One region of the Jeotgalibacillus haloalkalitolerans genome, then DNA from elsewhere that is predicted to be linked to it. Evidence: predicted binding sites of a transcription regulator. Region 1 holds the regulator's gene; the other holds the start of a gene.
What was found. Region 1 encodes LexA, which represses DNA repair genes until DNA is damaged. Its sites were predicted from a motif close to CGAACATATGTTCG; they were not measured.
Positions count from the first base shown of each region.

Region 2: a site for LexA is predicted at 4,610-4,623, ahead of UFB30_RS12435 (YhjD family protein). Genes of this name have one in related genera too.

Region 1 is NZ_JAXQNN010000002.1:272,240-278,607, forward strand. It holds gene UFB30_RS06195 (methionine gamma-lyase family protein) at 1-728, shown strand, start outside; gene UFB30_RS06200 (MerR family transcriptional regulator) at 1,051-1,437, shown strand; gene glnA (type I glutamate--ammonia ligase) at 1,470-2,804, shown strand; gene UFB30_RS06210 (alpha/beta fold hydrolase) at 2,905-3,789, shown strand; gene lexA (transcriptional repressor LexA) at 3,854-4,474, opposite strand; gene yneA (cell division suppressor protein YneA) at 4,634-4,966, shown strand; gene UFB30_RS06225 (YneB family resolvase-like protein) at 4,979-5,626, shown strand; gene UFB30_RS06230 (DUF896 domain-containing protein) at 5,700-5,933, shown strand; gene tkt (transketolase) at 6,054-6,368, shown strand, end outside.
Region 2 is NZ_JAXQNN010000004.1:185,635-192,002, forward strand. It holds gene addB (helicase-exonuclease AddAB subunit AddB) at 1-664, opposite strand, end outside; gene lepB (signal peptidase I) at 945-1,496, opposite strand; gene UFB30_RS12425 (TVP38/TMEM64 family protein) at 1,451-2,155, opposite strand; gene UFB30_RS12430 (S9 family peptidase) at 2,502-4,481, opposite strand; gene UFB30_RS12435 (YhjD family protein) at 4,644-5,039, shown strand; gene UFB30_RS12440 (competence protein ComK) at 4,979-5,617, opposite strand; gene UFB30_RS12445 (IDEAL domain-containing protein) at 5,826-6,065, shown strand; gene UFB30_RS12450 (hypothetical protein) at 6,210-6,368, shown strand, end outside.

The DNA of each region.
Region 1 (6,368 bases):
GCTATGCGGTAAGGCCGTCTTTTACAATAAAGGATATCCGTAAAGCTGTTTCAGAAATTAGGAAGCATTATCCGGAGGTCATTGTTTTTGTGGATAACTGTTACGGAGAATTTGTAGAAGCTGAAGAGCCGATAGAAGCAGGTGCCGACTTAATTGCCGGCTCACTTATTAAAAATCCCGGGGGAGGTCTTGCGAAAACAGGTGGTTATCTTGCCGGACAGCAAAGATTAATTGACTTATGCGCTTACCGGATGACATCCCCGGGAATTGGTGCTGAAGCAGGTGCCAGTCTGAATGCATTGCAGGAAATGTATCAGGGCTTCTTTCTGGCGCCGCATGTAGTCAGCCAGGCCCTAAAAGGTGCGGTTTATACTTCGGCTCTCTTAGAGGAAGCGGGAATGGCAACTTCACCTGCCTGGAATGACTACAGAACAGATCTGATTCAGGCTGTGGAGTTTCACGACAGGGAGAAAATGATAGCCTTTTGTCAGGGGGTACAGGAATTTTCACCGGTTAATGCACATTTTACGCCTTATCCCGATTATATGCCTGGTTATGAAGATGATGTCATTATGGCAGCGGGTACATTTGTTCAGGGATCAAGTATTGAATTATCGGCAGACGGCCCTCTGCGTCCGCCTTATGCAGCTTATATTCAGGGTGGGCTTACGTATGAGCATATAAAAATTGCCATTACAGCTGCCCTGCAAAAAATGAATTCTTTATAAATGGCTGTATAATAAAGACGAATCTGACTCAGAGCTGGGACATTAAATGTCTCGGCTTTTTTATATTGACCGATTATTTCTCCACTAAACGCACTAAGTCTCATGAATGATCATCGGTGGTATGGAACGATTCAGTATTTCTGCTGAACATTAATTCTGAATAAAAATAATTTTTATTTTAAAATTATGCATAAAACGCATGAGATAAGGGAACAAAAAACTAGTCAGGTAAATATCATGTAATAAAACCTAACATGTAGTTGACAGATAATTTAACATGTTATATAGTTAAATTGTCGACAGGCAAGAAAGGGGTTATATGATGGGCAGTGATATTAGACGCAGCATGCCACTCTTTCCAATTGGAACAGTCATGCAGCTGGCCGATTTAACCGCCCGTCAGATTCGCTACTATGAAGAGCATGGGTTAATCGCACCGGCCAGAACGGAAGGTAATCGCCGTCTCTTCTCATTAAATGATATTGATAAGCTGCTTGAGATTAAAGATTTGCTTGAGCAGGGGGTCAATATGGCTGGTATTAAGCGAATCCTGGGGGATGGCACAGAAGCCGAATCAGATCGACCTGCTAAAAAGCCGGACTTATCAGAAGGTGAATTAAGAAAACTGTTAAAACAGGAAATGATGGGTAATGGCAAGTACAGCAAAAACAGTTTAAGAGCGGGAGACCTTTCAAGGTTCTTTCGTTAAAAAATTACATAAAAAACAGGAGGAATCACACAATGAGTAAGTATTCAAGAGAAGACATTATGAAAATGGCAAAGGAACAAAATGTAAACTTTATCAGACTTCAATTTACTGATATCCTTGGTACAATCAAAAACGTTGAAATTCCTGTAAGTCAGTTAGAAAAAGCACTTGATAACAAAATGATGTTTGACGGATCATCTATCGAAGGTTTTGTGCGTATTGAAGAATCCGATATGTACCTTTTCCCTGATCTTGATACATGGGTTGTATTCCCTTGGACAGCCGGAGACGGTAAAGTTGCACGTCTGATCTGTGATATTTACAGCCCTGACGGTACACCATTTGCAGGGGATCCGCGTAACAATCTAAAGCGCGTATTGACTGAAATGGAAGAGCTTGGATTTACTGATTTCAACCTTGGACCTGAGCCGGAATTTTTCCTCTTCAAACTTGATGTAAATGGTGAACCGACACTTGAATTAAATGATAAAGGCGGATATTTTGACCTCGCACCAACAGATCTTGGTGAAAACTGCCGTCGTGATATCGTAATTGAACTTGAAAAAATGGGCTTTGAAATTGAAGCGTCTCACCACGAAGTTGCACCTGGACAGCATGAAATTGATTTCAAATACGCTGATGCAGTTTCTGCATGTGATGATATCCAGACATTTAAGCTTGTTGTTAAAACAATTGCAAGAAAGCACGGACTGCATGCTACATTTATGCCAAAACCATTATTTGGTGTTAACGGATCAGGTATGCACTTCAATATGTCATTATTTAAAGACGGAAAGAACTCATTCTTTGATGAAGGTGCAGAAAGTCAGCTAAGTGAGACAATGAAACAGTTCATGGCTGGTATTCTAAAGCACGCTTCAGGATTTACAGCTGTGACAAACCCTACTGTAAACTCATACAAGCGTCTTGTACCAGGTTATGAAGCGCCTTGCTACATTGCATGGTCTGCAAGAAACCGCAGCCCGTTAGTCAGAATCCCGGCTTCACGTGGAATGAGTACACGTGTTGAGGTTCGTTCTGTCGATCCATCTGCAAACCCGTACCTTGCAATGGCTGTAATGCTTAAAGCAGGTCTTGATGGAATTAAAAATAGTCTGACACCACCTGAATCAATTGACAGAAACATCTATGTAATGGACAAAGAAGAGCGTGAAGCTGCAGGTATTAAAGATCTTCCTGGTACTCTTTTTGCAGCCCTTGAAGAGCTTAAGAACGACCAGGTTATTATTGATGGTCTAGGAGAGCACATCTTTGAGCACTTCGTGGAAGCGAAAGAAATCGAGTGGGATATGTTCCGTACGCAGGTTCACCCATGGGAGAGAGAACAGTATTTAGAAATGTATTAATTATTCAAACCTCTGAAGCAATTTCGCTTCAGAGGTTTTTTATATGTAATCTGGTCAAAATATAAAAAGCCGGGTATATAAAGGCTAAGGGGGGATTGTAATGGCAGATTCATATAGAGGATTTAAATCAAAAGAAGGATATGAGCTGTACCAATCTGCGTATCAGAAAGTGATGAAGTTATGGGAAACACCTTATCAGGAACGTATCATTACTACTACTTTTGGAGACATTTCGGTTCTTGAGTGCGGGAACCAGGATAAGGAGCCGCTCCTCTTTTTTCATGCATTTGGTTTCAGTTCTGCGGAATGGTATAAATGTGCGGAAGAATTAGCAGATGAATTTAAGCTTTATTTTGTTGATGTGCTGGGAGAGTTTAATCAAAGTAATACAAAAGAGCATTTAAACGAACGGGAAGATTATATCATGTGGATCACAGAGCTTCTTAATGAATTGAAGATTGCAAAAGTAACTATAGTAGGTCATTCCAACGGCGGATGGCATGCGCTTAATTTTGCTATTTTAAAGCCCGACAGAGTGAAATCATTAATTGTTTTTTCACCGGCAGCTTCAATCAAAAGAATGAATCTGTCTTTCTACTCAAGGTTGCTACTAACAAACCTGATTCCGAGCGAATCAGTTATCATCAGCCAGTTCTGCAGGTGGCTCACAGTTAAGAAGGAAGAGGGGCAGGAACGGCTGTTTAAGCTTTACTATCTTGGACAAAAGCATGTGACCTGGGAGTATGTGATGACGCCCCCTAAGTTGTTTAAAGATCATGAACTCGATACATTAATGATGCCTGTCCATATCGCGGTTGGACGTGATGAAGTAATTTATGATCCATATACCTTACTTAAAAAAGCCGAAGATAAAATCAGAGGCTGTAAAACACATATGTTTGATTCAGGAGGGCATATGCTGCCAATTGAAATCCCCGGGGAGGTTTCCTCATTTATAAAAAAAGTGCTCGCTGACATAAAATGATATTAATCATGAAGCATTAAAAAAGCTGGACGCTTTGACAACTTTGTCAAAACGTTCAGCTTTTTTAATGAACCTGTCTATATACTCCTACCACTTTTCCAAGGATGGATACGTTATTTAAGATAATTGGTGCCATAGAAGAATTTTCAGGCTGGAGTCTGACATAATCCTTTTCTTTAAAGAAGCGTTTTACTGTTGCTTCATCTTCATCCGTCATTGCTACCACAATGTCCCCGTTGTTCGCAGTATTTTGTTGTTTCACAATGACAAGATCTCCGTCTAAAATGCCGGCTTCAATCATAGAATCTCCCATAATCTCTAACATGAACACAGCATCATCAGATGAAGCCAGTCTTTCAGGGAGCGGGAAATACTCCTCAACATTTTCAATTGCTGTAATCGGCGACCCGGCTGTAACTTTCCCCACAAGCGGAACGTTGACTACGCGCTGTGTCGGGATTTTATCCTCCTCGAGGGATATAACTTCAATCGCTCTCGGTTTTGTTGGATCACGCCTGATTAAGCCTTTACTTTCAAGTCTTGCAAGATGTCCATGAACGGTAGAACTTGAAGCTAGTCCAACCGCAAGGCCGATTTCACGAACGGAAGGCGGATAACCTTTGTCCTGAACTTCACGTTTAATAAAGTTTAATATATCAAGCTGTCGTTTTGATAACTTCTTCACGCTTCAGCACCTCTTTTCAGATTAAAACTTTTCTAAATTATAGCATAGCGTTTTTAAAAATACAAACATAAGTTCGAGTTTTTGTGTTGACCAAAACAAATGTTCGTATTATACTCAGATTAATAAAAGCGAACACATATTCGATGGAGGCGATTAATAATGACTGCATTGTGGAGAAAATATTCATTTGTTATTCTATTCGTGGTGACTGCGCTGTTTTTCAGTTTATTTTTAGTTTTTACCAATACAGCAAACAGTGATGCAACATACGCAGCAATTACCGTTAAAAATGGAGATACGCTTTGGGCATACGCTGAGGAATATGCAAGCCATACATCCATGACCCCGGAAAAGTTTATTGAGTGGGTAACTGAACATAATGAGCTTTCTTCTCATGTCATTGTAGCGGGAGAACAACTTGAGCTGCCGGTGCCTGAGGAAGCTTTTGATTTCAGTGAAGACGCGATACACCTGGCATCTGAACAGAAATAAGGAGTGATCGTGTTGAAAGTAATTATTTATTGCAGAGTCAGTACAGAAAAAGAAGCACAGGAAACATCACTTGCAAGGCAGGAAGAGGAGTTAAAACACCTTGCCGTCAAAATGAATTATCAGGTCGTTTCAACCATCAGTAAGAGAGAAAGCGGGTTTGATCTGGACCGTGAGGGTGTATTTGAATTACTGGATCATATACGGCTGTATGAAGCGGAAGGCCTTCTGATTCAGGATGAAACGCGTATAGGAAGAGGTAATGCAAAAATTGCTTTATTGCATACTTTGCATAAAGAAGGAATAAAAATATATACCATTGCCCATGACGGTGAGCTGCAGCTGTCTGAATCAGATTCGATGATCCTTCAGATTGTCAGTATGGTGGAAGAACACCAGAGGAAGCTACATAACCTGAAAATAAAAAGAGGGATGAAACGTGCGGTTGAGCAGGGATTTAAACCGCAGAGAAATCTTAAAAACCGTGGTAATAAAGAAGGGCGGGAAAAAATCGAAATACCCGTGGATGAAATTGTCAGGCTGCGCAGTAACGGATTGACCTTTCAGGAGATTTCATCTGTATTGAGAGGTCTCGGGCATCCTGTATCAAAAGCCACCGTTCACAGAAGGTATGTTGAATATATGGAATCAGAGATGCAATAAACAAATTACTTGTCAAATTTTCACCTTTCTTTTAACATACATAGGAGCTTACCTGAAAGAAAGGGTGAAAAACATGTTATCTGAAGACAAGATTAAAAGAATCAATGAGTTATCAAAGAAATCTAAAGAAGATACACTTTCAAAAACTGAAGCTGATGAACAGCAGGCACTTAGGCAGGAATATCTCGAGGCATTCAGAGGTTCAATGAAACAGACGATTGAAAATGTAACTGTTATTGATCCTGAGGGTAAAGATGTTACGCCGCAAAAACTTAAAGATGCAAAAAATAGGAATAAGCTGAACTAATATTTTCCTGAATTGCAGGCAGGATTTGAACTTTTTTAATAAAAAGAAGAGATGTTTGTACATCTCTCTTTTTTTTTTGTACAATAGGACGTATCACGTGAGTTAGAGAGGATGTAGATGATGTTTAACAAGACAGATGATTTAGCAATCAACACAATCAGGACATTATCAATTGATGCAATTGATAAAGCAAACTCGGGTCACCCGGGCCTGCCGATGGGGGCTGCTCCATTTGCATATACTTTGTGGACTCAGTTTATGAATCATAACCCTAAGAATCCGGACTGGTTCGACCGTGACCGCTTTGTACTTTCAGCAGGACACGGCTCGATGCTGCTTTATAGCTTACTGCATCTTTCCGGATATGATTTATCGCTTGATGAGATTAAAAACTTCAGACAGTGGGGATCTAAAACGCCAGGTCACCCGGAGTTC
Region 2 (6,368 bases), on a different contig from region 1:
TCTCGAGCAGCTTTTCTATAACGAGATATTCCTGCGGTGTAAAGCTGTGAAACCCATCAAGGTAAATATCTGCCCGGCTGAGGAGATCAGAGTCTTTGATCTTTTCAGCAAGCAGTCGTAAATAATCCTCTGAATCTATGTATTTATCTTTTAACTGGTCATCAAATCCTGAATAAATCCGCTCAATATCCTTCAGCTTATCCAGCAGTGCTTTCGGTGCGATTTCACTGATTTCAGCTGTTTTTTCGAGCAGGTCCTCCGGCTGAATACAATATCGCCTGAACTCTGTCAGCATTTTTTCCACATGACCGACAAAGCCGTGTTTTCCCGCAGCACGTCCAAACATGACCATTTGATCCTTGTGCTCATTGATCAGTTTTCTAACGAGCATGCTTGCCCCTGTATGGTTAATATGTATGCGCGCGGCTCCACCTGTTTCCTGAAGAATTCTCCACGCAAGTCGGGTAAAACTCAGCACCTGCACCCTGACCATTCCACCTGTTTCAATTGCCAGACGGTATTCTGACTGGAAGGTCATCTGTTCAGGTACGATCAGAAGAATGGGATCTCCTGAGGGGTTTTCTTTGACCTTAGCGGTAATTTCACTCATCAGGCTGTCTGTTTTACCGGTTCCGGAACGTCCTGTTTTGATTATAAGCGGCATGGTTGTGCCTCCTTTATCATTTGCATATAGCTATTATCTTACAATTGGCTGTTAATGAAAAGTGATGGGGAAATGAAAACAGGCCGGACTTTGCATCTAAATGCAAGGTCCAGCCTGTTAACCGGTTCACTGCGCTTCAGGCGGACGCTTTCCTGGATGAGCCGTTTTGTGGCTCCATTAGACCTCCTCGCCTTCGACTGTGGGGGCTCAGCTTCCAACTAATCGTCCCGGAGTCGCCGCCTTACGCTTCGCTCACCTGAAATTTCTGTATCAATCCTGATTACTCATAAAATCTTATATCCAGTTCATTCAGCGGCCAGTATCTGAGGTTGACTTTGCCAACGACTGAGTCCTGGTCGATGAAGCCGAAGATGCGGCTGTCGAGGCTGTTCTCGCGGTTGTCACCGAGTACAAACAGCTGTCCTTCAGGTACTTCTGTTTCTCCTGTCAGTTCTTCAAGTGTAAAATCACCTGTTAACCGTTTGCCGTCTTCTCTGAATTCTTCAAGGTAAGGCTCTTCGTAATATTCGCCGTTAATATATAGCTGATCGTCTTCATAAGAGATTTCATCCCCCGGAAGTCCGATGACTCTTTTTACATAATCTTCTGATTCACTTGCATGAAAGACAATGACATCAAATCTGTCGAAGTCCCCGACTGTATAACCAATTTTATTAATGACCAGCTTGTTGCCATCCTGCAGTGTAGGCTGCATGGATACTCCTTCTACAACATAATTTGAAAAAAGGAAAATGCGGACCAGTAATACAATAACGACTCCTACTGCTAATGCTTTGAGCCATTCGAAGCTTTCTTTTTTCCACGATTCCATCTATTCTCCAACCTTTCATTCCCGGAAGACTTTCTATGACGCTCGTGCATCAATATGTCACGTTCCATTTTTTTGTTAATCACTTTTTCCACTCTTTTTCCTACCAGCCATAAGACAACGATCACACCCAGTACGATAGCTGTTTTAACCGGCTCCCTGATGAGAGAAACGATGTCTGCACCGATAAATGAAATCGTAGAAATCATGACAAGCTTTCCAGATATAACAGCCAGCATATACTGCATGATGCTGATCCGTGATAATCCGGCTACCACGTTGACAAGTGCAGATGGCGTAAAGGGAAAACACAGTAACAGAAACAATGGACCAAATCCATGGCGTTCCACCCAGGTCGTCAGTTTTCTAATCTGCTTCTGATTACTTAAAAAGTAAAACAGCCTCAGATGTCCAAAGCGTCTGAGCAGCCAAAAGACCATCAGCGCACCTACTGAAGCACCTGCCCATGAGAGCAGTATACCAAACAGAACACCATATGCATTTGCATTTGCCACTACAAAAGCGACGAGCGGCAGGAATGGCAGGAATGCTTCCAGTACTGGCAGTAAGAAACCGATCAGCGGTCCGAATGCCCGGTACTCTGCAATTAATTCACGAAGATTTTCAAGTGTAAACCATGCTTCTAGAGTTTCCAACGTCATTCAAACGCTCCTCTGATCATTAGACTGGCGGTTATTTTTTATCAGTATAGCATAATAGGAAAAATACCGCCTATTATGGCTATATTTTTCCCTTATTTTGTTTTGTACAAACTATGACAATTGAGAATTTAAAAAGCTGAGACAAATAATAGTCTCAGCTTTCGCTTAACCGGCTCACTGCGCTTCAGGGGGACGCTTTCCGGACGGTGGTTGCTGAGCCTCCTCGGCTTCGCCTGTGGGGTCTCAGCTTCCCACTAATCGTCCTGGAGTCGCCCCCTTCCGCTCCGTTCACCTGAAATTTCCTATACTACACTAGCAATTAATTTTGAAAACAATCTACTTTTGATTAAATATACTCATTCATCCACCCGGTCAGGTGGTTCAGTCTTTCGAGTCTGAGTTCTGGTTTTCCTGTTCTTGAAAGGTTGTGGTCTGATTCAGGGAATCTGACAAAACGTGTTTTCTTCTCTTTTCTTTTCAGCGCAATGTATAGCTGCTCTGCCTGTTCGATTGGGCAGCGGTAGTCGTTTTCGCTGTGCAGGATTAAGAGTGGTGTTTTAATCTGGTCAGCATAGGCAAGCGGTGAGTGCTTCCATAGTGTATCAATGTCACCAAGGTCTGCCTGGATCTGCCACTCACTGAAGTAGTAGCCTATGTCACTGACGCCGTAGAAGCTGATCCAGTTACTGATGCAGCGCTGTGTGACTGCTGCTTTGAAACGGTCTGTATGTCCTGTGATCCAGTTCGTCATAAATCCGCCGTAGCTTCCGCCTGTTACGCCGAGGCGGTCGCGGTCGATGAAGTCAAATTGCTCAAGCGCGCCATCCACTGCCGCCATCAGGTCACGATAATCCCCTCCGCCGTAATCGCCTCTGACTGCATTTACAAAGTCCTGACCATAGCCATGGCTTCCACGCGGATTTGTGTAAAGTACTGCATAACCCTGTGCTGCAAGCAGCTGCATTTCATGGAAAAACGTGTTGGCATACATCGCATGCGGACCACCGTGAATACTTAAAATCATCGGGACCTGTTCTCCATCTGTATACCCGGCCGGCTTCATAAACCAGCCGTGAACTGTATAACCGTCTGTACTTTCATAATAGACCGCTTCCGGTGCTACTACTTCAACTTCATCAAGCAGCTGCTGATTCACATGCGTTACCTGTTTTGCTTCCCCTGTTGGCACGTGAATGATATGCAGGTCCCCGGGATTTTCGGGTGTACTGATTGCAGCCGCAATCTTTTGTGAGTCACCATGTATATCAAATCCGTAAACGTGATGGTTTCCTTCGTAAGCAGGGTATACTGCTCCTTCTGTTGAAGCGTAATACAGATTGACATTCCCCTGATCTGTTATCACGAAGAACAGGCTGTTATTATCAGCCCAGACCGCTCCCTGTACGCTTGCGCCCTGCTGAATATCACCAATTGCATAATCTCCGACGGGAGCATCAATTCCTTCAGTCAGACATTCTGCAGTCCCTGAAGCCTCTTTCCATATCCAGAGCTCACTGTGCGTAGCATTTTCATAGGTTCTGCCTGAAGCAGTAAATGCAAGCTGATCGCCTTCCGGAGACCACGCAGCAAATCCTACGTAGCCTTCAGCCGTCTGAATATGCTTTTTGCTGTCATCTTCAAGATTGTACAGGTACAGCTCATTATTAAATGAAAAGTCTTTATCTTCTGCATCAGCATCCGTCGCAAAAGCAAGCTGCTTTCCGTCAGGTGACCAGTCAAACAACGCGTAACTGTCTTCCCCTTTTGTCAGCTGGCGGAGTTCTTCTGTCTTCAGATCAATAATGGCAAGCTGCTGCTTTTTATCGTCAAGCAGGCCCGCACCATCTGCTTTGTACTTCATTGAATCTGTTACAAACGGCTTCAGCTTTTTATCATCATCTACTTTTTTCTTCTCATCATTTAGTGCATCCTCAGGTTCAAGTGATACTGTAAAAGCGACCTTTCCGCTGCACGGTGACCAGACCGGGTTTCCTGCCCCGTTTTCCGTCTCCGTTACCTGCTTCGCTTCCCCTCCGCTGACAGATAAAACGTATAGCTGATTTTTACCGGAGCGGTTTGAGACGAATGCCACTTTCCTGCCGTCCGGCGACCATCTTGGGGAGGATACTCTCTTGTCTCCATATGTCCACTGGCTCAGCTCTTCGTTTTCCTGATCATATAAAAAGAGATTTGACGCATATGTATGTTCTTCATTGATATGTGTTTTAACAAATAAAATATGTTTGCCATCCGGCGACCATCTCGGGTCAGTTAATGATTCAATTTTATACAGATCTTCTGCTGTGATTTTGCGCTTTTGTGTCATGAAATCTCCTCCGGTGAATCAAATATTTCGGCTATCGAGATAAACCGCTTGTTCTATTATCAGATTTTTTTGTGAATAATGCAAACATAATCCAGTTGTAAATTCAGAAAATCTGTGTAAAATGATATAGAACGCATGTTCGTTATACAGGAGGAGATTTCAATGACAAAGATTCCAACTGAGGATCGGGACCGGCTGGAGAATGCTTTTTACCTTCCGATGGTGCTGAAGATTCTTGAACGTGATCAGATTGTGATTGAAAAGAGTGGTGTAAAGCTCCCAAGACCTTATATTGAGTTAATTGAAGAGACAATGATCGCTGTTCAGCGTGAGCTCGCTACTTTGAAAAAGTATATGAAAGACCACGGCATGAAGGTCGTAAAACTGAAATCTGATGAAGCTTTTACCATGTATCTGTTCGTGTATAAAGGTTATGAAGAGCAGCACAACTATTTTAATCCGCGGCTCAGAAATCACGTTGAGAATCTCTTAAGGTATTATTTGATCGGTCGGTTAAAGTCTATGTCTCCACCGTCATCAGGGTTGATCCGGTCCTGATCAACGTTTTCAATTCTGTCGAGATACTCTGCAAACCCGAAGCGTTTTTTATGCAGTCTGGTTTTGTAGGTATCTTCTGATCTTTCCCGGATGCCGTTGATGTTTTGATGCAGTTTAAGGGAGAGTACGGAAGCTTTCAGGTACTGCAGATGCGTGGCACGTCTCGAGATTGGAAGTGTAATCGTTCTGTCTCCTGAGAGGGTCAGTGTTGTTTCATTACTTAAGTCGTCATTCTTTTCCATACTGACAACGTGATTAAGCGCAATCCAATAATTCTTTTTATTTGAATCTGAATGAGTGGAGAAGAAATAAATATCTGATATTGGATCAACAACGATGGGAGGCTTATGACTGAAGTTTGTGAGGAATCTTGATGAGGTTTTGCGTCCTTCGTAGGATGAAAAATAATACAGACACGAATGTTCCATAATCTCCATTGGTTTCATATCTACTGAAAAAGGTAATCTTCCTTTTTCGTGAATAATCGTACCTGTTAAACTCCCGTCTTCAACCCTCGGCTCTAAAATCATTGTGTTCGTACTGACAGTGTAAGTTTCTGTCGCTGTCATAAATTCCATTTTATCACTCCTTTATATTTTTATGGGATAATCATATACTAACTACTATTCAGATGTATACATAAATTTTTCCAAATATGTTCGCTTCACCCCGAACAATCCGGTATATATTCAGCTTAAAATTCATATTGTCTAAAAATTTAAAACTTTCTGTTGATATTCTTTCCGATATTCTCTATAATGAAAAAAAGTAGCAGAGGTGATGAAGATGGAAAACAACAAATCGTTCGCAGAGTTCATGAATGAGTCAACCGTCCCTCAGAAACAATCCAGTGAAATGACGATGATGGAGATTTACGTGGACATGGTATTAAATGAAATTCTGGTCCGTCATCGCAAGGAACAGCTTGTAACAGCTATTAACGAAGCGTTAGACAACAAAGATCAGGACGCTTTTATGAAGTACTCAGCAGAATTAAATACATTAGAGGACACACACGGTGTGTAGTACTTGATCCCCCTGCAGACAGGCAACAAACATGCAGGGGGTTCAACTTTTTTCACCAAATCTCCACCTCTCCAGAGTAGCATTTCCCGACGGAATCATGAATAATAGACATATCTATAATAATTCATGATAAGGAGCCCGCTCATGCTGACTGAAGAATTAAACAGCACATTCCTGCTCATCATCGAATGGGGATTCGTTGCAGCCGTTCTTGCTGCAATTATTTTTGTATTATATTCAATCCGACGCGCTCCGCGTATGAAAACTGCATTTTTGTGGATGGCTGCGCACCTGGGTCTGACG